Regions from separate parts of the Phytobacter sp. genome, predicted to be linked through region 2. Evidence: predicted binding sites of a transcription regulator. Region 2 holds the regulator's gene; each other region holds the start of a gene.
What was found. The regulator PurR, encoded in region 2, represses purine synthesis genes. The targets are predictions, from matches to a motif close to CANGCAAACGTTTGCNTG.
Positions count from the first base shown of each region.

Region 1: purT (formate-dependent phosphoribosylglycinamide formyltransferase) is a predicted target of PurR. The motif match lies at 4,059-4,076, and genes of this name have one in related genera.
Region 3: AC5JPW_RS06210 (amino acid aminotransferase) is a predicted target of PurR. The motif match lies at 4,599-4,616, and genes of this name have one in related genera.

Region 1 is NZ_JCACPZ010000006.1:286,778-294,311, forward strand. It holds gene edd (phosphogluconate dehydratase) at 1-51, shown strand, start outside; gene kdgA (bifunctional 4-hydroxy-2-oxoglutarate aldolase/2-dehydro-3-deoxy-phosphogluconate aldolase) at 92-730, shown strand; gene AC5JPW_RS16045 (fimbrial biogenesis chaperone) at 937-1,623, shown strand; gene AC5JPW_RS16050 (fimbrial protein) at 1,640-2,794, shown strand; gene purT (formate-dependent phosphoribosylglycinamide formyltransferase) at 2,843-4,021, opposite strand; gene AC5JPW_RS16060 (YebG family protein) at 4,152-4,493, shown strand; gene yebF (protein YebF) at 4,558-4,929, shown strand; gene AC5JPW_RS16070 (tellurite resistance TerB family protein) at 5,026-5,685, shown strand; gene ptrB (oligopeptidase B) at 5,764-7,534, shown strand, end outside.
Region 2 is NZ_JCACPZ010000004.1:35,751-43,284, forward strand. It holds gene AC5JPW_RS03965 (C40 family peptidase) at 258-1,103, shown strand; gene sodB (superoxide dismutase [Fe]) at 1,224-1,805, shown strand; gene AC5JPW_RS03975 (MFS transporter) at 1,838-3,007, opposite strand; gene cydH (cytochrome bd-I oxidase subunit CydH) at 3,175-3,264, opposite strand; gene purR (HTH-type transcriptional repressor PurR) at 3,563-4,588, shown strand; gene punR (DNA-binding transcriptional activator PunR) at 4,608-5,519, opposite strand; gene punC (purine nucleoside transporter PunC) at 5,633-6,832, shown strand; gene cfa (cyclopropane fatty acyl phospholipid synthase) at 7,128-7,534, shown strand, end outside.
Region 3 is NZ_JCACPZ010000004.1:445,435-452,968, forward strand. It holds gene dpaL (diaminopropionate ammonia-lyase) at 1-471, opposite strand, end outside; gene AC5JPW_RS06195 (Lrp/AsnC family transcriptional regulator) at 771-1,232, shown strand; gene asnS (asparagine--tRNA ligase) at 1,432-2,832, shown strand; gene ompF (porin OmpF) at 3,421-4,491, shown strand; gene AC5JPW_RS06210 (amino acid aminotransferase) at 4,680-5,870, shown strand; gene AC5JPW_RS06215 (MBL fold metallo-hydrolase) at 5,916-6,563, opposite strand; gene mepK (peptidoglycan L,D-endopeptidase MepK) at 6,592-7,140, opposite strand; gene ldtD (L,D-transpeptidase) at 7,327-7,534, opposite strand, start outside.

The DNA of each region.
Region 1 (7,534 bases), on a different contig from region 2:
CGAGAAAAACTCTCCGGTGCGGAACAGGGCGCAACCTGTATCGATTTTTAAAAACGACAAGATTATTCGTTCTGGCGAGAGAAAAACTCTGATGAAAAATTGGAAAACGAGTGCAGAAGCAATCCTGAAAACTGGTCCGGTTGTGCCGGTTATCGTTATCAATAAACTGGAGCACGCCGTCCCGATGGCGAAAGCGCTGGTTGCAGGTGGCGTTCGCGTGCTGGAAGTGACGCTGCGTACCCCCTGTGCAATGGACGCGATTCGCGCCATTGCAAAAGAGGTGCCGGATGCCATCATCGGTGCAGGTACCGTTCTGAATCCGGAACAGCTGAAAGAAGTGACCGAAGCCGGTGCACAGTTCGCAATCAGCCCGGGTCTGACCGAGCCGCTGCTGAAAGCGGCAACCGAAGGCACCATCCCGTTGATCCCGGGTATCAGCACCGTTTCTGAACTGATGCTGGGTATGGACTACGGTCTGAAAGAGTTCAAATTCTTCCCGGCTGAAGCTAACGGCGGCACCAAAGCGCTGCAGGCGATTGCAGGTCCATTCTCTCAGGTCCGTTTCTGCCCGACTGGCGGTATCTCTCCGGCGAACTACCGTGACTACCTGGCGCTGAAAAGTGTGCTGTGCATCGGTGGTTCCTGGCTGGTTCCGGCCGATGCGCTGGAAGCTGGCGACTACGATCGCATTACCAAACTGGCTCGCGAAGCCGTCGAAGGTGCGAAGTAAGTTGGTTGTCCGGGGCAGAGAGTCCCGGCTGAAATGACAAACCGGTGCGCAAATGCGTGCCGGTTTTTTTTATGTGGGTTTACCGATTATATCCGTCCCTTCAATAAGATTATTTCTTCCCGTCTCAGTGTTTTTATCATTGATCTCTACGCACTGTCCGTCTTTTGACGTCCAAAGAACGTCGCGGATATTACGGGAGCAAAGGAATGTTTCGGAATATTTTTTGTATCAGTCTGTTGTCGGGCCTGTTATGTGCTCAGGCTGAAGCCAGCATCGTGATGAATAATACCCGGGTGATTTATAACGCCGCAGCACGTGAAGTTACCGTACCCATCAAAAATCGCAGCAGCAGGCCAGTGCTGGTAAAAAGCTGGCTGGACAACGGCGATGTGAATGCTGATCCGACAACCCATCACACTCCGTTTGTGATTTTACCGCCGATAACCCGTGTGGATGGCGACAGCGCAAAAACGCTGCGACTACGTGCGGTCAATGCTGCGGCACTGCCTGCCGATCGTGAATCCGTATTCTGGCTCAACGTACTGGACGTGCCGGTAAAACTCTCCGCAAGTGAGAAAAACCGCCTACAGGTGGCGCTGCAGTCGCGGGTTAAGGTCTTTTATCGCCCGGCGGGGTTGCGTGGAAGCCCGGGCAAAGCGGTAGAGGAGCTGATCTGGCGCAGTCATGGTAAAGGGGTAACGGTGACGAACCCCACGGCCTGGCAAGTTTCACTGGTGTCGGTGAGTTCTCAAGAGGGGGAGTGGCCGGTAGACATTGTTGCACCGGGCAAGACTCGGGATTTTCCGTTACCGCTGAAAGCATCGACCCCGATTGGGGTGACATGGATAGATGATAACGGCGGGACACAAATTTATAGTGCGGTTACACAATAAAGCAAAGGAGTGTGAGGTGGTCATAAAATCGAAAATTTCATTAATGCTTTTTAGCGCACTGGCTTTTTCATTTACGACGCAGGCTGCGTGTAAATTAGAGCAATATGGAAATACTTCCAATCAGGCTCCCGGCGTGATTGTCACTCGAGCGTTGAATGCTATTCCTGCGACCATTCGCGTACCGAAAGACATTATTGTTGGCACTGAACTTTACCGAATGACGGCACGAAATAATAAATACTATTATTACCGTATTAATTGCAATAATAGCCTTGACCCCCAAAACTTTTACGTAATGGGACAATTTGTCGGAAGTGTTGCTCCTGCACTGGCATCCTGGCAGGGAAGCAATCTGGGACAGGTTTATCAAACGGGGACTGAGGGTATTGGAGTGGTCATTTTGACGAGTACGGCAAATATTGCTCCGGGGGAAAAAAAGCGTTATGGCAAATGCGATTCTGCATATAATCGATCTTGCGTAGCCTTTGTTGGTGATGGCGATATTACTTTTGTGCTTATTAAAACAGGTGATATCACCGCCAGCTCTCTTGATCTGGCTTCTCTGCCTAGGCTGGAAACGGTCGTGGGAGGCGATAACTCACCGGGTAGCGATATTACGGTGTTTCGCCCCACGCTTGTTGGTTCAATTACTTTCACTCAGCCCACGTGCACTCTGGCGGAAACCAGTAAAACCGTTAATCTGGGTGAACATTCGGCTTCAGGTTTTACTGCGTCAAATTCGACAACCCCCTGGATTAAAGCATCCATCGAACTCATCAATTGCAATTATGGCGGTAAGCAAAGTTACCAGTACAATATCCGACAATCTGAGTGGAACAAAACTGACGTGACTACCGTCGCTCCCCCCATTACCACCGACGCCCTCTGGAGCCTGAGCCTCACTCCCGCGACCAGCGTCATTGATGACACCAACGGTATTATGGCGATTGCCAGTGGGGAGGACAGCGCCACAGGTATAGGCATCCAGCTTTCAAGTTCTAATACCACGCTTAATCCAATGAAATTCACGCAACCGACAACAGGGATAATGGTATCCGGCACCAATGCCACTATGACCATTCCACTCTATGCCCGTTATATCAAGACCGGATCGGCGGTAACTGCCGGGAAAGCAAACGGAAAACTCACCTACCTGGTGGAATACAAATAAAACCCGTAGCCCCGGTAAGCGAAGCGCCACCGGGGATGCTTACCAGATTTAACCTTGAACTTTCACCGCAGCCGCCGCGGCTTTCGCACGCTCAACTGCCTCTTCAACAGTATCAGCCGTGGCGAGTGCCACGCCTAAACGACGCGTGCCGTCAATCTCGGGTTTGCCAAACAGACGCACCTGTAGGCCCGCACCAACGGCATTTTGTACATTATCAAAAGTGACGTTCTGGCTTTTCAGTTCAGGCAGAATGACCGCTGAAGCTGACGGTCCGTACTGGCGAATCTGACCCACGGGCAAACCGAGGAAGGCGCGAACGTGCAGCGCGAATTCAGAGACATCCTGCGAAATCAGCGTCACCATGCCGGTGTCATGTGGGCGAGGGGAGACTTCGCTGAATACCACTTCATCGCCACACACAAACAGCTCAACGCCAAATAAACCGTGTCCACCCAAAGCGAGTACCACTTTACGCGCGACATCCTGGGCGCGCTCCAGCGCCAGGTCCGTCATGTACTGCGGTTGCCAGGACTCGCGGTAATCGCCATCTTCCTGGCGATGGCCTACTGGTGCGCAGAAGTGGACTCCGTCTACGGCACTGACTGTCAGTAGCGTAATTTCAAAATCGAAATTCACCACACCTTCAACGATCACACGACCAGCACCTGCACGACCGCCTTGTTGCGCGTATTCCCAGGCTTTGGCTAATTGATCAGCACTACGAATAAAGCTCTGACCTTTGCCGGAAGAGCTCATGACCGGTTTAACAATGCAGGGAAAGCCGATCTCATCAACGGCCTCACGGAACGCTGATTCACTGTCGGCGAAGCGATAGCTGGAGGTGGGCAGGGCAAGCTCTTCCGCTGCCAGACGACGAATACCTTCGCGGTTCATCGTTAATTTCGCGGCACGTGCGCAGGGAACAACATGCTGACCCTGGGATTCGAGTTCAATCAGCGTATCTGTAGCGATAGCTTCGATTTCGGGCACGATAAAATGCGGTCTTTCGAGCGCGACCAGTGCCTTCAGGGCTTCACAATCAAGCATATTGATGACGTGGGAGCGGTGGGCGACATGCATGGCGGGAGCATCCGCATAGCGATCGACGGCAATGACTTCGATGCCCAGACGCTGGCACTCGATAGCCACTTCTTTTCCCAGTTCACCTGAGCCCAATAACATCACACGAGTTGCTGCCGGACGCAGCGCAGTACCTAAAAGAGTCATAGCTGTTTGACCTTAAAAAAAACCTGGCCGCAGTATATACGAAAACGTTTGCGTGTGTCTTTTCCAACTTGCCAAGTGTAAAATAGAGCAGTAACATACTGGATATATAAACAGGTATAGGGGCTGTATCATGGCGGTTGAAGTCAAATATGTTGTGATTCGTAACGGTGAGGAAAAAATGTCTTTTGCCAGCAAAAAGGAAGCTGATGCTTACGATAAAATGCTCGATCTGGCCGAGGTGCTTGAAACCTGGTTGGGTGAAGCCCCTGTAACGCTGGAAGGTGAGCAGCGTGACCAGATGGCAATGTGGCTTGCTGAACAGAAAGACGTCCTCAGCCATATCTTCAAATCAGGCAAATTGCCTTCTGCGGAAGCCGAAGAGGCGAGCGCGCCCGCGTCATCAGACGATGCTGCGGACGAAACGGCTGATGCCGTTGATATCAAACGCGCGGCAAAACGCTCTGCTGCCTGATTGAGCTTGCACTGCCAGTAATTTGTACCATGCTTTTAATGGGCTAAATGCGCAGGAGAAAAGCATGAAAATAGCAGGCGTGTTATTCGGTACATTATTACTGGCAGGAAGCGTCGCGGCTTTTGCTGCTGATGACAAAACGGTCACCATTGATAATCAAAAAACGGTGAAATTTCCGGCCTGCGAAGGGATGAATGCGGAAGGCATTGCCGCCAGCGTCAAACGTGATTACTTGCAAAACCGTATTCCGCGTTGGGCAGATGACCAGAAAAAATTAGGTCAGGCCGATCCCGTTGCCTGGATCAGTCCAAAAGATATTCAGGGTAAAGACGATGAATGGCAGGTGCCATTGACCGTTCGAGGTAAAAGCACTGACGTCCACTACCTCGTCAAGATTGATTGTAAAGCCGGGAAAGCGGAGTATCAGCACCGGTAGGTCATTAGAATTTTCTCATCTTTTGCTGTTTTAGACATTTCCTGACGCTCCCTCGCTTACGCTGAACCTTTACGGCTTTAGACACGCGAGGGAATCATGTCAAACTGGTTAAATCAACTACAGTCACTTCTTGGTCAAAAAGGCTCGTCAGGTTCTTCATCTGCGGACCAGGGGTTGGGCAAACTGCTTGTACCCGGTGCGCTCGGCGGACTTGCCGGGCTGCTTGTTGCGAGTAAATCTTCGCGCAAATTACTGACCAAATATGGCACCAGCGCCTTATTAGTGGGTGGTGGCGCTGTCGCTGGCTCCGTTCTCTGGAATAAATACAAAGACAAAGTACGTACGGCCCATCAGGGTGAACCGCAGTTCGGGCAAGCCAGTTCGCCGTTGGATGTCCGTACTGAGCGGCTGATCCTTGCCCTGGTGTTCGCCGCCAAAAGCGACGGGCATATTGATGATAAAGAACGTGCGGCAATCGAACAGCAACTGCGTGAAGCGGGTGTGGAAGAGCAGGGACGTGTGCTGGTGGCACAAGCCATCGAACAACCGCTCGATCCACAAAGACTGGCACGCGATATTAAAAATGAAGAAGAAGCGCTGGAAGTCTACTTCCTTAGCTGCGCGGCGATTGATATCGACCACTTTATGGAACGCAGTTATCTTAGCGCGTTAGGTGATGCTTTAAAAATTCCGCAGGACGTTAGGGAAGGTATCGAAGCCGATCTCAAGGCACAAAAACAGGCGTTACCGCAGTAACCGGAATGTCATGTTTCGCTTGCATCGGCGGCGACTTTTGCCACCCTTATAGGGTGTAGAACAAATAAGACAAAAGATATGCCGCCGAAAGCTAAGCAAATTCCCCATGTCATGACTGTTCATGGCGATACTCGTCAGGATAACTACTACTGGCTGCGGGACGATTCACGTTCCCAGCCAGAAGTCCTGGAATACCTTCAGCAGGAAAATGAGTATGGCCGCCGTATTATGGCCTCTCAACAAACGCTACAGGAAACACTCCTTGCTGAGATTATCTCCCGTATCCCACCGCATGACATTTCAGCCCCCTACGTAAAAAATGGTTATCGCTACAGGCACGTCTACGAGCCAGGCAGCGAATACGCCATCTATCAGCGCCAGTCAGCGCAGGCGGAAGAGTGGGATGAGTGGCAGGTTTTGATCGACGGCAATAAGCGAGCAGCACATAGCGAGTTTTATACGCTGGGCGGCTTTTCCGTCACACCAGACAATAAACTGATGGCGATCGCGGAGGATTACCTCTCACGCCGTCAGTATGGCCTGCGTTTTCGGCATCTGGAGACCGGAAACTGGTATCCGGAAATGCTGGATAACGTCGAGCCTGAATTTGTATGGGTCAACGACTCAGAGACGATTTATTACGTCCGCAAACATGAGACAACCCTGCTTCCCTATCAGGTCTGGAGACATACGGTGGGGACGCCATCAACACAGGACGAGCTGATTTACGAGGAGCTTGACGATACGTTCTATGTCGGCTTGAGCAAAACAACGTCGCAGCATTACATTGTCATTTATCTTTCAAGCGCCACCACCAGTGAGGTGTTGCTGCTGGATGCTGAGTTGCCAGATGCCCAACCGATCTGTTTTTTACCTCGCCGCAAGGATCATGAGTACAGTCTCGATCATTTCCAGCATACGTTCTATTTGCGCTCTAACCGGGAAGGTAAAAATTTTGGTCTCTATCGTACCAAAGTGCGCGATGAAAAGCGTTGGGAAGTACTTATCCCTGCACGTGAGCATGTCATGCTGGAAGGGTTCACCCTCTTCACTGACTGGCTGGTGGTCGAAGAGCGGCAGCGCGGACTAACCAGCTTGCGCCAGATCAATCGTAATACACATGAAGTAACTGGTATCGCCTTCGATGATCCGGCATATGTCACCTGGGTTGCGTACAACCCCGAACCTGAAACATCACGATTGCGCTATGGTTATTCGTCGATGACAACCCCGGACACGCTATTTGAGCTTGATATGGATACGGGGGAGCGGAAGGTCATCAAGCAGTCAGACGTGGCAGGATTTGATGCTACTCAGTACCGTAGTGAGCATTTATGGATTCACGCACGAGATGGCGTCGAAATCCCCGTGTCCCTGGTCTATAACCAGAAATATTTCCGCAAAGGTGAGAACCCAATTCTGGTCTATGGGTACGGCTCATACGGTGCCAGCATGGATGCAGATTTCAGCAGCAGTCGGTTGAGTTTACTCGATCGTGGTTTTGTCTTTGCCATCGCACATGTGCGCGGCGGAGGGGAACTGGGTCAGCAATGGTACGAAGACGGTAAATTTCTAAGCAAGAAAAACACTTTTCATGACTACATTGACGTCACGGACTCACTGCTCGCACTGGGATATGGCTCGCCACTCTTTTGCTACGGCATGGGGGGGAGTGCGGGAGGCTTGCTGTTAGGTGCCGTTGTGAACGAGCGTCCATCACTGTTCCATGGCGTTGTGGCTCAGGTTCCTTTTGTCGATACATTGACCACCATGCTCGATGAATCTATTCCACTGACGACCGGGGAGTTTGAGGAGTGGGGTAATCCCCAGGACGAAACATATTATCAGT
Region 2 (7,534 bases):
CACCACTCATTATTTTATCTTCTGTCGCGTAAAGATTCATTGAAAATATCATTTATCACACTTGCGTAAACGCGTGATAGTTCAACAATTGAGCTTCTTCCACACACAACTGGTGATTTTTTTTGCGCTTGCTAACGAAACAGAGTCTAGATGCAAAAAGCCTATTAACTTTTCTGCTTTTTATGGATTAGAATCGACGCGGTTCTAAATCATACGCAAGCATTATTGAATGCCTGCACTTATCAGGGGATTGCTCAGTGGCGCGAATTAATACAGCTTCAATCACGCTCTGTGCTTTGTTGTTCACTACGCTGACATTTACGCCTTTAGCAAATGCTTCCGAGCAGACGCGAGGGGCTGCTGTACACAAGTCGCATGTGGTGAAAGCATCCGAACGTAAGAAAACCAGCCCGACAGAAAAAACATCAAAGAAAAGCAGTGGCACCGCCTCAAAGGCACCGGCAAAAGCCGAAAATAAAAAAGCAGCGGCAAGCAAGAAAACATCGACCGCCAGCAAAAAAACCTCCAGCACTAAAGTCAGCAAGAATACCTCCCGCCATAGTAAATCCAGCAAGTCTCCCGCCCCGGTTGTTGCTATGACGGAAAAATGCACAAAGCGTAAAGGACATAAACCGCAGTGTGTAAAAGTTAAAGGAAGCAAACCTGTTGCGATTTCTGAAGCACATAAAGTTCGCATCCAAAAGATTCAGAAAACCGCAATGTCAAAACTGATGAATCAGATTGGTAAACCTTATCACTGGGGTGGTACTTCTCCGATGACCGGCTTTGATTGCAGCGGACTGGTGTATTACGCGTATAAAGACCTCGTTAAATTCCGTATTCCCCGCACTGCGAATGAGATGTATCACCTTCGTGATGCTTCTCCTGTCAACGTAGCGGAACTGGAAAGCGGCGATCTTGTGTTTTTCCGTACTCAAGGACGCGGTACGGCTGACCATGTGGGTGTTTATGTCGGCAACGGCAAATTCATCCAGTCTCCACGTAGCGGTCAGGATATTCAGATTACGTCTTTAAGCGAAGACTACTGGCAGCGCCATTACGTTGGCGCGCGTCGTGTTGTTACGCCTAAAACCATCCGATAACCCCCCTGCCTGCCGCCATCGCGGCAGGTAACTCTCCCTTTTGCCTCCTGTTTCGATTTGCTACCCTATCCTTACATTCAATATGGTTATTGGGTGCATAAAATAATAAGGAGTGAAGCAATGTCGTTCGAACTACCTGCATTACCGTATGCAAAAGACGCTCTGGCACCGCATATTTCTGCTGAAACGCTGGAGTACCACCACGGGAAGCATCATCAGACCTACGTCACAAACCTGAATAATTTGGTAAAAGGGACCGCACTGGAAGGGGAGACGCTGGAAGCGCTCATTCTGAATACAGAAGGTGGTATTTTTAACAATGCAGCTCAAGTCTGGAATCACACGTTTTACTGGCATTGTCTGGCACCCAACGCAGGCGGGGAGCCTTCAGGCAAGGTGGCAACAGCTATAGCACAAGCGTTCGGAAGCTTTGCGGATTTCAAAGCACAGTTTACTGATGCAGCAGTGAAAAACTTTGGTTCAGGCTGGACCTGGCTGGTCAAAAACGCAGAAGGCAAACTGGCAATTGTTTCAACATCCAATGCTGGTACGCCGCTGACGACAGGCGCCACTCCGCTCTTAACTGTTGATGTCTGGGAACACGCTTATTACATCGACTATCGTAATGCTCGTCCGAATTATCTGGAGCATTTCTGGGCATTGGTGAACTGGGAATTTGTTGCGAAGAATCTCGTGGCATAAGGTGCAGGAGGGGAAACCCTCCTGCTTTTTTATTATTCCGCTGTCGCGCAGGCTGTCCGGGCAACGCCACGACCAGACAGCAATACCAACATCAGTGCCAGTGCGGCAATCACCGCTCCCGTAAACGGGACGAAGACATAACCCAGTCCACCCGAGATCACCGCTCCGCCCGCAGCTGCCCCCAGAGCATTCCCCAAATTAAACGCCCCGATATTGACGGAAGAAGAAAGTCCTGGCGCTTCGTGTGCAACACGCATTACTCGCATTTGCAGTGGTGGAACGATCGCGAAGGTCGCGGCTCCCCAGACCACCATGCTGATTGCTGCGCCAAATTCACTGCGTGCAAGCCAGGGAATTGCAACCATAATTGCGATAAGCAACAGCAGGAAGCCTTTGAGGGTGCCGGTCACTGAGCGGTCAGCCAACTTCCCACCGAGATAATTGCCCAGCGAGAAGCCCACGCCAATCAGCACCAGCATCGCGGTGATAAATGCAGGTCCAGCATCCGCAATACTGTGCAGCACCGGTGAGATATAGGTGTAGAGCGTAAACATCGCACCAGCGCCCAGCACGGTCGTGAGCAGAGCCGAAACAACCTGTGGACGCATCAGTACCGTAAGCTCTTTGCGTACATCGGGACGCTCCCCTGCACTGCCTTTTGGCAATGAAAGATAGAGACTTACCATAGCGATGATGCCGAGACCTGCGGTGGCCAGGAAGGACATACGCCAGCCGATGGTTTCACCCAACCAGGTCGCGGCCGGCACCCCACCGATATTCGCAATGGTTAACCCCATGAACATCGTTGCGACCGCACTGGCCTGTTTCTCTTTCGCCACTACACTTGCAGCGACCACCGAGCCTAAACCAAAGAAGGCTCCATGGTTAAGGCTGGTGATGATGCGCGACAGCATCAGGGTAGTGTAATCAGGCGAAATGGCCGACAACACGTTTCCAAGTGTGAAGATTGCCATCAGAAAGATCAGTGCATTGCGACGTGCGCGGTGAGAAAGCATTAACGTCATTAACGGCGCCCCTACCATAACGCCAATCGCGTAGGCGCTTATCAGCATTCCCGCCGCCGGAATCGATACATCGACACCGCGAGCAATAACGGGCAGTAACCCCATCGGCGAGAATTCGGTGGTACCAATGCCGAAAGCGCCAATCGCCAGGGCAAGCAGTGGATAATTAATTTTCATGATTTATTGACTCCGGAAATGCCGTGTCGCCGGGCGACACCGTCACAGAAGCCAAAAGTATGACATCAATCACAAAAAACAGAAGTGAGCGATTTGCGAAAAGATTATTGCGAAAAACGGGAGAATGGGAGGGAACGTCGAGGGAGAATACTCTCCCTCGTGGTAAATCAATGCAGAACCGCAGTCAGTGCACCCGCAACAATGAGGGCAAGCACAATCACGGTGGTCACTAAAGAAAACTTCAGGTCGGTACTCATCAATTTTTCTCCTTTCTTATTTCCCCACAAAAAGTGAGATAGCGCATTTTTGCATAAATAAACGTAAAAATCTTGCAGGAATTAGATTGATATACGTTTTAGCTCTTCCCCTTTTGGCCAAGATAAGACAAAATTCGACGCTAAATTTATTAGCGTACCGGCCATCGACTCCCCTCCTGACGTCCAGTGTCTTTTTCCCGGCGTAATACAGTGCATCGCGCGGTGAAAGGGTGAAGGCAGGCAAACGTTTACCTTTTGTATTTTCAGGAGCTTATGATATGGCATGGAGTGACATCTGATGGCAACGATCAAAGACGTAGCGAAGCGAGCAAACGTTTCCACCACAACCGTATCACATGTAATTAACAAGACGCGTTTCGTCGCTGAAGAGACGCGTAATGCTGTGTGGGCGGCAATCAAAGAGTTGCACTATTCGCCGAGCGCCGTTGCCCGTAGTCTGAAGGTTAATCACACCAAATCTATTGGCTTACTGGCTACCAGCAGCGAAGCCGCTTATTTTGCAGAAATCATTGAAGCCGTTGAAAAAAACTGTTTCCAGAAGGGCTACACCCTGATTTTGGGTAATGCCTGGAACAATTTCGAAAAACAGGGCGCTTACCTGTCAATGATGGCGCAAAAACGCGTCGATGGCCTGTTGGTAATGTGTTCGGAATACCCAGAATCTCTGCTGAACATGCTGGAAGAGTACCGCCACATTCCTATGGTAGTAATGGACTGGGGCGAAGCAAAAGCCGATTTTACTGACACGGTTATCGATAATGCCTTTGAAGGTGGCTATATGGCTGGGCGGTATCTGGTTGAACGTGGTCATCGTGACATCGGTGTGATCCCTGGTGCACTTGAGCGCAACACCGGTGCCGGACGTCTTGCTGGCTTTATGAAAGCAATGGAAGAAGCGCACATCAGCGTGCCAGAAAACTGGATTGTACAGGGTGATTTTGAGCCGGAGTCTGGCTATCGCGCAATGCAGCAGATCCTCGCCCAGTCTCCGCGTCCAACGGCTATTTTCTGCGGCGGCGATATTATGGCTATGGGCGCACTCTGTGCTGCAGACGAAATGGGGCTGCGCGTTCCGCAGGACATTTCCCTGATTGGTTACGATAACGTGCGCAACTCCCGTTTCTTTACTCCGGCTCTGACGACCATTCATCAGCCGAAAGATTCTCTGGGTGAAACCGCATTCAACATGTTGCTGGATCGTATCGTCAACAAGCGTGAAGTATCACAATCGATTGAGGTTCATCCGCGTTTGATTGAACGCCGTTCGGTAGCCGACGGTCCATTCCGCGACTACCGTCGTTAATTCCTGCAGTGGGAGCGGGTCAATCCTGTTCCCACAGCCATTCACGGTTCAACGTTTCACTGTCTCCTAAATAACTCAACAACCAGTTTAATGCTGGTGAAGCCTCATTCTGTTGCCACGTCAGGCAGCATGCGGCATCGGGAAACGGGTTTTCCAGCGCCAACGCCACCCACTCTCCCTTGTCCAGCCAGGGGCGCGCAAAGTGCGCAGGTACCATTCCCACGCATAATCCCGCAGAGAGGCAGGCAGCAGAAGATTCCCAGTCGGGTGCCACCACTCGTTTCTGGTTATCCAGCAACCAGGTAATACGCTTTGGCAGTGAACGGGACGTATCTTCCCGGACAAGAGAAGGCCAGTTGCGCAACGTTTCATCGCTAAGAGGGCCCGCCATTTTGGCAAGCGGATGATGGCACGCGACGACGCATTTCCAGCTCAGCATGCCCATATCCCGAAATGCATACCGCCCCCCCACGGGGATTGCTTGCGTGGCCCCTATTGCCAGTTCAACGCGCCCATCCGCCAGTGCATCCCAGACGCCATTAAACACCTCCTGGAAGACAATCAATTCAACATCACTGAAGTGGCGATAAAAATCGACAATCATCTGCCGGGTTCGCTCCGGCTTAACGATATTGTCCACGGCGATAGCTAGCTGACCACGCCAGCCATTGGCAATTTGTTGGCACTGTTGACGGGTGATCTGCATTTTTTTGATAACAGAACGCCCTTCTTTCAAAAAAAGCGCCCCAGCGGGTGTCAGTTCAACGTCACGATGACGGCGTTGAAAGAGCTCGACTGCCAACCACTCCTCCAGTTGCCGCACGGTATAACTGACAGCAGAAGGCACCCGGTGCAGCTCCTGAGCTGCACCACTAAAACTGCCATTACGCGCCACCGCATCTACCACTTCAAGAGAATATTCTGACCACATGTTGTGCCTGCAAAAATTTTGAAACCAGTGCGCAAATATTAGCGTTTCACAACGAGAGTTTCACTCCCTAGACTCTGTTTCCCTGTTCACCTGCACAATAAAGAGATATTGCCATGCAACCAGGAAAAGGATTTTTAGTCTGGCTGGCGGGGTTAAGCGTTCTGGGCTTCCTTGCAACAGACATGTACCTGCCTGCTTTTGCCGACATTCAGCAAGATTTAAACACATCCCCTGCCGTGGTCAGCGCCACGCTTAGCCTGTTCCTTGCCGGTTTTGCCGTAGCACAACTGGTCTGGGGACCGTTATCTGACCGCTATGGCCGCAAACCGATTCTGCTGAGCGGCCTGCTGATTTTCGCTTTGGGTTGCCTGGGGATGATCTGGGTACAGGATGCACGCTGGCTTCTCGTGCTGCGTTTTACACAGGCCGTAGGGGTTTGTGCCGCCGCCGTCACCTGGCAGGCGCTGGTGACCGATCACTACCCGGCGCAACGAACCAATCGTATTTTCGCCACCATTATGCCATTGGTCGGTTTATCTCCTGCCCTTGCGCCACTGTTGGGAAGCTGGATCCTTGCCCATTTTTCCTGGCAGGCCATTTTCGCCACGCTTTTTGCCATTACCGTCGTACTGATGCTGCCTGCACTGCGTCTGCGTTCAGTACCGCCTAAAGCAACCCCTGATGCTGAACCCGTGACCTTTGCTACACTACTGCGTGATAAAGCCTACCGCGGGAACGTGCTGATTTATGCTGCCTGCTCCGCCAGCTTCTTCGCCTGGCTGACCGGCTCGCCGTTTATTTTGCATGAAATGGGTTACGGCCCGGCCATTATTGGTTTGAGTTATGTTCCGCAGACTATTGCCTTCCTGGTCGGGGGTTACAGCTGCCGTTGGGCATTACAAAAATGGTCCGGCGCACGTTTATTGCCGTGGCTGTTAGTGGCCTTCGCAACCAGCGTGATCGCAACATGGGCCGTTGGCCTGGTGCCGGGTGCTTCGCTTACCGCACTGCTGATCCCTTTCTGTCTGATGGCCGTTGCCAACGGCGCGATTTACCCTATTGTCGTGGCAGAAGCCTTACGCCCCTTCCCTCATGCAACAGGCCGCGCAGCTGCACTGCAAAACACGCTTCAGTTAGGGCTGTGCTTTATCGCAAGCCTGATAGTTTCTGCCCTTATCATCTTCCCGCTTCTCGCGACCACCAGTGTTATGTTGTCGACTGTTTTGTTGTCCGGCCTCGGCTTTATGATGCAACGCCGTGAAAGCGATGGGCGTCACAACGCAGACTCTCTTGAGTCGTCAACACACGCATAATTGCACTCGCAACTATGTGACAACAATGTGATTAGCTTGCTAAGCGCTTTTGGTTGAATCAGCCGATTTTGAGGCCTATACTCAATTTCGGCTGTTCTAAAATAAAATGATGCAAGCGTTGACGGGAGCCGGATCGCTCTCGTTTCACCATGGAAGGCCTTTCTGGCAAGGGCTATCTCCCTTCCTCTGTTCTACGTCGGATATCAGCCTCACGGGTCTACCGTGATATTTCTCACACCCTAAAAGCGGCAGCGCTTTTTGACGGTTTCGATCACTTGCAGGTGATGGAGAAGTTATGAGTTCATCGTGTATAGAAGAAGTTAGCGTACGAGATGATAACTGGTTCCGTATAGCAAGCGAGCTATTGAGTCGCGCCGGTATTCAGGTTAACGGTTCTGCGGCATCGGATATCCAGGTTAAACATCCGGAGTTTTTTAAACGAGTGCTTCAAGAGGGTTCGCTTGGGCTTGGGGAAAGCTACATGGACGGCTGGTGGGAATGCGACCGGCTGGACACTTTTTTTAGTAAGGTTTTGCGTGCCGGGCTGGAAAATCAGCTTCCACATCACCTGAAAGATACGCTGCGTATCGCCGGGGCAAGATTATTTAATCTGCAAACCAGGAAACGTGCATGGATCGTTGGTAAAGAGCATTACGATCTGGGTAACGACCTTTTTACCCGCATGCTGGATCCGCAGATGCA
Region 3 (7,534 bases), 410 kb from region 2:
TTTCGCCCGCACCGGCGAAGAGCCTTTAGGCATCAATACCACTGCTTTCAATCCGAGTTGCTCAGCCGCCCAGGCGACACCACGCCCATGATTGCCGTCTGTGGCTGTCACGAAGACAATATCCGCGATGCGCACTTTCAGCTCCGGCGCATTAAGATCCGCAAACGACAGAGACTGAATATCCCGTTCCAGTTTTTGCGCCAGATATTTCCCGACCGCATATGAACCGCCCAGACCTTTAAAAGCATTAAGACCAAAACGTGCAGACTCATCTTTAATATGTAAAGAACCCAGCCCCAGCCGTTGACTTAAATAAGGCAAATGGCGCAGCGGCGTCACTGAGTATTGAGAAAATTTCTGATGAAATGCCAGAACCTCTTCCCCAACATATTCATTAAGCACATTCAGGTCAGCACCTTGACCGTAGGGTTTCATTCTTTCATTAAATTTATATTCGATTATATTCACCATAGCAGACCTTATTTTTCACCTGTGCATAAATTGCTATTTTTTGTATAAGCACTCATGAAGACATTGTTCTGAACAAATACGCAATGACGATTGCGGGAAAAATAAAATGACGGGCTTACATCAACTCTCACGATGTTTATCCGTTGTTTATTCCACTGACTGAAATGGTACTATGCATAAACCAATTAAATGGTGCAAAATTGTTGGTGGATACGCAATTTTCACCCTGATTAGCTCAGCATACGCAACAAAATTGCGCGAAGCGATCGCTATCACACTTCAAGAGGCAGCAAAAATTCATGAAGCTCGATAACTGGGATAAAAAAATACTCACTCTGTTACAGCGCAACAATCGTCTTTCCCAACGCGAGATAGCCGATCAGGTGAGCCTTTCACCTTCTGCGGTCAACAGGCGAATTGCCGCACTTGAAGAGTCAGGATTTATCAGTGCCAATATCAGCGTGGTTAACGCCAGCATGGTGGGTCGCCCCATTACCATCATGGCTCAGGTGAAAATTAAAAATGAACGCCTCGATCTGCTTGAAGAGGCCAAACTGCGCTTCGTAAAATGCCTACAGGTGCAGCAGGTTTACTATGTGACCGGCAATTACGATTTTCTGCTGGTGATGAATGTCCGCGACATGGCCGAGTATGAGTCGCTAACCCGCGAGCTTTTTTTTGCCTCCGGGAACATTAAATCCTTCAACACCATTGTCTCTATGCAAAACGCCAAGCAACAAATGACCGTTATCATCGAATAAGTTGCTAAAAGGTACCCTGAACGGTCATGTCCATCATGTCAGGATGTGGAAATGGCCCTCTGTCTCGATTTATTTCCGAAATCTCTCCTTCCGCTGTTAATTCTGCTTGTCTGATGGCGCTCGCCAGGTAACATAGGTATCCCCCCTTTTCGGGCGGATAAATGATTATTTTTTCCAGACAATTAACAGAGAGAATATTATGAGCGTTGTGCCTGTAGCCGACGTCATCCATAGCCGCGTTGCCGTTGACCAAGAAGTCACCGTACGTGGATGGGTGCGCACCCGCCGAGATTCAAAAGCTGGCATCTCCTTCCTCGCCGTTTATGACGGTTCCTGCTTTGATCCTGTACAGGCCGTTATTAATAATTCTCTGCCCAATTATAATGAAGACGTGTTGCGACTGACTACCGGCTGCTCCGTCGTTGTCACCGGCAAAGTGGTTGAATCTCCGGGTGAAGGCCAGAGCTTTGAGATTCAGGCGACACACGTTGAAGTGACCGGCTGGGTTGAAGATCCTGATACCTATCCGATGGCAGCCAAACGTCACAGCATTGAATACCTGCGTGAAGTTGCGCACCTGCGTCCGCGTACCAACATGATTGGTGCCGTCGCACGTGTTCGTCACACGCTGGCGCAAGCGCTGCACCGCTTCTTCGATGAGCAAGGTTTCTTCTGGGTCTCTACCCCGTTGATTACCGCTTCTGACACCGAAGGTGCAGGCGAGATGTTCCGCGTATCGACTCTGGATCTGGAAAACCTGCCGCGTAACGATCAGGGCAAAGTCGATTACGACAAAGACTTCTTTGGGAAAGAGTCGTTCCTGACAGTTTCTGGTCAGCTTAATGGCGAAACCTATGCCTGTGCGTTGTCCAAAATTTACACCTTTGGCCCCACCTTCCGTGCAGAAAACTCCAACACTAGTCGCCATCTGGCAGAGTTCTGGATGCTGGAGCCGGAAGTAGCGTTTGCCGATCTGGAAGATAACGCCCGTCTGGCCGAAGCCATGCTGAAGTACGCCTTCAACGCCGTACTGACTGAACGTATGGACGACCTGAAGTTCTTCGCTGAACGTGTAGACAAAGATGCAATTGCGCGTCTGGAGCGTTTCGTTGCCGCAGACTTCGCGCAGGTGGACTACACCGATGCAGTCACCATTCTGGAAAACTGCGGTCAGACGTTCGAAAACCCTGTTTACTGGGGCGTCGATCTCTCTTCCGAGCACGAACGTTATCTCGCAGAGAAACACTTCAAAGCACCAGTCGTTGTGAAAAACTACCCGAAAGACATTAAGGCCTTCTATATGCGCCTTAACGATGACGGTAAAACCGTAGCGGCAATGGACGTTCTGGCGCCAGGCATTGGTGAAATCATCGGTGGCTCTCAGCGTGAAGAGCGTCTGGACGTGCTGGATGCGCGTATGGCTGAAATGGGTCTTAATAAAGAAGACTACTGGTGGTATCGCGACCTGCGTCGTTATGGCACCGTGCCGCACTCCGGTTTCGGACTCGGTTTCGAACGCCTGATCGCTTATGTCACCGGCGTGCAGAACGTTCGTGATGTGATCCCGTTCCCACGTACACCGCGCAGCGCAACTTTCTAAAATTAAATAAGGCCGGCAAATGCTGGCCTTTTTCTTTTATTGTCATATTTGCAACATCTGATGCTGGTATCTTCATCTCGCAGCCTGCCCTTTACCTTCTCTTACATTTCTTCCCTGAAATATCCCTGCATAAAAAAATTCACACACACTCCTTGCGGGTTAGTTTTTCCTCAACTGATAGCACATTTGGATAAAATTCACACAGCAATCCGGATGGCTAAATTGCACCATAAGCAAAAGCAGGATAAGAACGATTCCTGAATAAGGAACGCCTTTATCTCAATTAAATATAAGTAATTCATATAAATAGGATTGGATTGGTTGAATTTATCGCCGATTGGCTTCGAAGTTTGAGTTGGTTCACAAAGTTCCTCAGAATTCATAAATTCTTACACATAATTGCTTTTTGTTACTGCTTTACGACATTTGTAGCACTTTCAGGCTAGCGAAACGATTATATGAATGGAAAGATGCCTCTCAGACACAGAAAGACACCAAACTCTCATCAATAGTTCCGTAAATTTTTATTGACGGAATTTATTGAAGGCAGTGGCAGGTGTTCAAAAAAACCAATGAGGGTAATAAATAATGATGAAGCGCAATATCCTGGCAGTGGTTATCCCTGCCCTGCTGGTAGCTGGCACAGCTAACGCTGCCGAAATCTACAACAAAAACGGCAACAAAGTTGATCTGTATGGTAAAGCAGTTGGCCTGCATTACTTCTCTCAGAACAACGGTGACAACAGCTACGGCGGCAACGGCGACAAAACCTATGCTCGTCTGGGCTTCAAAGGCGAAACCAAAATCAACGATCAACTGACCGGTTACGGCCAGTGGGAATACAACTTCCAGGGTAACAACTCTGAAGGTTCTGATGCTCAGACTGGCAACAAAACCCGTCTGGCATTCGCTGGTCTGAAATTTGGCGACGCAGGCTCCTTCGACTACGGTCGTAACTACGGCCTGGTATACGATGCAATCGGCGTGACCGATATGCTGCCAGAGTTCGGTGGTGACACTGGTAACTCTGATAACTTCTTCTCTGGCCGTAACGGTGGTCTGGCGACTTACCGTAACAGCAACTTCTTCGGTCTGGTCGATGGCCTGAACTTCGGTGTTCAGTACCTCGGTAAAAACGAGCGTACCGACGCAACCCGTTCTAACGGCGACGGCTGGGCAGGTTCTGTAAGCTATGATTTCGAAGGCTTCGGCGTTGTTGGTGCTTATGGCGCGGCTGACCGCACCAATGCACAGCAGGCTCTGGCTCTGGGTCACGGCGATAAAGCTGAGCAGTGGGCAACTGGCCTGAAATACGATGCTAACAACATCTACCTGGCAGCACTGTACGGTGAAAGCCGTAACGCTACCCGTCTGAACAGCGGCTACCTGAACAAAACTCAGGACTTCTCTGTTGTTGCACAGTACCAGTTCGACTTCGGCCTGCGTCCGTCCGTCGCTTACTACAAATCTAAAGCGAAAGATGTTGAAGGTATCGGTAGCGAAGAGTACATCAACTACGTTGAAGTTGGCGCGACTTACTACTTCAACAAAAACATGTCTACCTATGTTGATTACATCATCAACCAGATCGACAAAGACAACAAACTGGGCGTAGCTTCCGACGACACCGTCGCTGTTGGTATCGTTTACCAGTTCTAATCAGTCATCCTCGACTGTTATATGCATATCAAACAGGGCCTTCGGCCCTGTTTTTTTATTTCTGACTGGTCAATAAATTCTATCCTGCAAAAAGGCGCACGCTTTTTATCGCAAACGGTTGGCAATCGAGGGTTCTACCGTTAACCTGATAGCGGACCTCCCTTCTGTCACCAAAATGGAACCTCGTCATGTTTGAGAATATTACCGCTGCCCCTGCAGACCCTATTCTGGGTTTAGCCGATCTGTTTCGCGCCGATGAACGTCCGACCAAAATCAACCTGGGTATTGGTGTCTACAAAGACGAAACCGGCAACACCCCTGTCCTGACCAGCGTAAAAAAAGCTGAACAATATTTGCTGGAAAATGAAACCACCAAGAACTACCTCGGTATCGACGGTATTCCTGCGTTTGGTCGTTGCACCCAGGAGCTGCTGTTCGGAAAGGGCAGCGCAATCATTAATGACAAGCGTGCACGTACTGCACAAACTCCGGGTGGCACGGGTGGCCTGCGTGTTGCAGCCGATTTCCTCTCCAACAACACCTCAGCCAAACGTATCTGGGTAAGTAATCCTAGCTGGCCAAACCATAAAGGCGTGTTCAATTCCGCTGGTCTGGAAGTGTGTGATTACACTTATTACGACGCTGAAAAGCATGCGCTGGATTTTGACGGGATGCTGGCGAGCCTTGAAGGTGCGGTAGCCGGTGACGTGGTATTGTTCCACGGCTGCTGCCATAACCCGACCGGTATCGATCCTACACTTGAGCAGTGGGAAACGCTGGCAAAACTTTCTGTTGAGAAAGGCTGGTTGCCGCTGTTTGACTTCGCCTATCAGGGCTTTGCCCGCGGTCTGGAAGAAGATGCTGAAGGCCTGCGCGCCTTTGCCGCTCTGCATGACGAGTTGATTGTCGCCAGTTCCTTCTCCAAGAACTTTGGCCTCTACAATGAGCGTGTAGGCGCATGTACGCTGGTCACCACGGATAGCGAAACCGCTGACCGCGCATTCAGTCAGATGAAAGCAACCATCCGTGCTAACTACTCTAACCCACCTGCGCACGGTGCTGCTGTCGTCGCCACCATTCTTGGCAACGATGCACTGCGTGCCATCTGGGAACAAGAACTGACGGATATGCGTCAACGCATTCAACGTATGCGTCTGCTGTTCGTCAACACGCTGCAGGATAAAGGCGCAAACCGTGACTTTAGCTTCATCACCAGACAGAACGGCATGTTCTCATTTAGCGGGCTGACTAAAGAGCAGGTGTTACGTCTTCGTGAGGAGTTCGGTGTTTATGCTGTCGCATCAGGTCGTGTTAACGTGGCGGGTATGACGCCAGATAACATGTCACCACTGTGCGAAGCGATTGTCGCTGTGCTGTAAAAGATGGCGAGATAAAAAAAGCCGCTTAATGCGGCTTTTTTTTATTTACCAGACAGGGAGTTCATCCTGCAGGAAGGGGTTGTGCAATCGTTCATTACCCAGGGTGGAAATCGGACCATGACCGGGAACGAAAGTCACATCATCACCAAGCGGCAATAATTTAGTTTTGATGGAATCAATCAGTTGTCCGTGATTTCCTTTCGGGAAGTCACTGCGTCCCACGCCACCTTTGAAAATAACATCGCCAGAGATCAGCAGTCTTGATTGCGCATCAAAAAAGACGATATGGCCCGGCGTATGACCGGGGCAATGCAGCACCTGCAAATTGACCTTGCCTACACTCACCGCCTCCCCTTCGTTTAACCAACGATCGGGGGTTAACGGCTGGCAGTCATCCAGACCAAACATGCGGCTCTGTGCAGGCAGGCCCTGAAGCCAAAACTCATCTTCTTTTTCCGGCCCGATAACGGGAACACCGTAATGCTGCGCCAGCTCAGCGGCTGCCCCCACATGATCCAGATGACCGTGCGTGAGCAAAATCTGGGTTAACGTTACACCAGAAGCATCTACTTCTTGCTTGATGCGTTCTGCATCACCACCAGGGTCCACCACGGCAGCAAGTCGGGTTTCTTCACACCAGATTAATGAACAATTCTGGGAGAATGCGGTAACCGGAATAATACGATAGTTCATGCTGCTCCTGTCTGTTTCTGTCTGAGGATTACCAGTGCCGTAACGGCCCGGTATCAATATGCACAAAGTCACTGCTGGGGTAATATCCTACACCACCCGCACGCAGAGATAACGCAGCTTTGCGAACATTGCTCAGAGAAATCCCTTCGATGTGAAAATCCATCGCCTGCCCCTTGGTGTGATAGCTGTTTTTTGCTACCCCACGGCTGTGAGCACGGAGTTCATTGTTGGTATCTACCGAACGGTACCCCGAAATCAGTTGCACCGGCTTGCGTGTTCCCAGTAAGCCCTGCAGGCGGAAAATCTGATCAAACAATTGCGGATCGATGGTCTTTATTTTATTCGCGCGATAATCACGGAAAAAATGATTTAGTTTTGCTAGTTCGTCCTGAATATAGCCCTTACCATCGAAAAACTCGGCCTTAATAGATTCTCCAGTATGAAGATTATTCAGCGTTAAAATACGCGGGCGTGGTGTTGATAGGGTTGCAAATGCACGTTGGGGTAAGATGGCTGCACCAAGGGCAATACCACCTAACGCCAACAATTTGCGGCGATTAGCGTCAAATTTGTCCATGATATTCAGGTCTTCAAGAAAGCAAAGTGATCGTATTTTATGCACTTTTGTTGCGCACGAAAGGCACCTTACCGGGCAAAAACGCCCACGTCAAGGCAGCCTGACCCCAGGAAAGACGGGCCTTACAGCATATCAGGCCCATTTCCCCCAGGTATTACGACAACGATGTTTTCAGAACGTCTTCATTTACCTGATTAATTGTTCAGCTTTCGCCAGAATTTGTGCACCGGATCGCGCCGTCAGATCGTAATTGTAAATATCTGTACGATATTGTGTACGCCCATCAGCACCTACAAATGCAGTCAAATAATAAAGATTAACGGGAATATTCTGACGAATATTAACGTAGCGGGTATCCCCTTCTTTTAGCGCGTCGGAAATGCGTGAATCATTC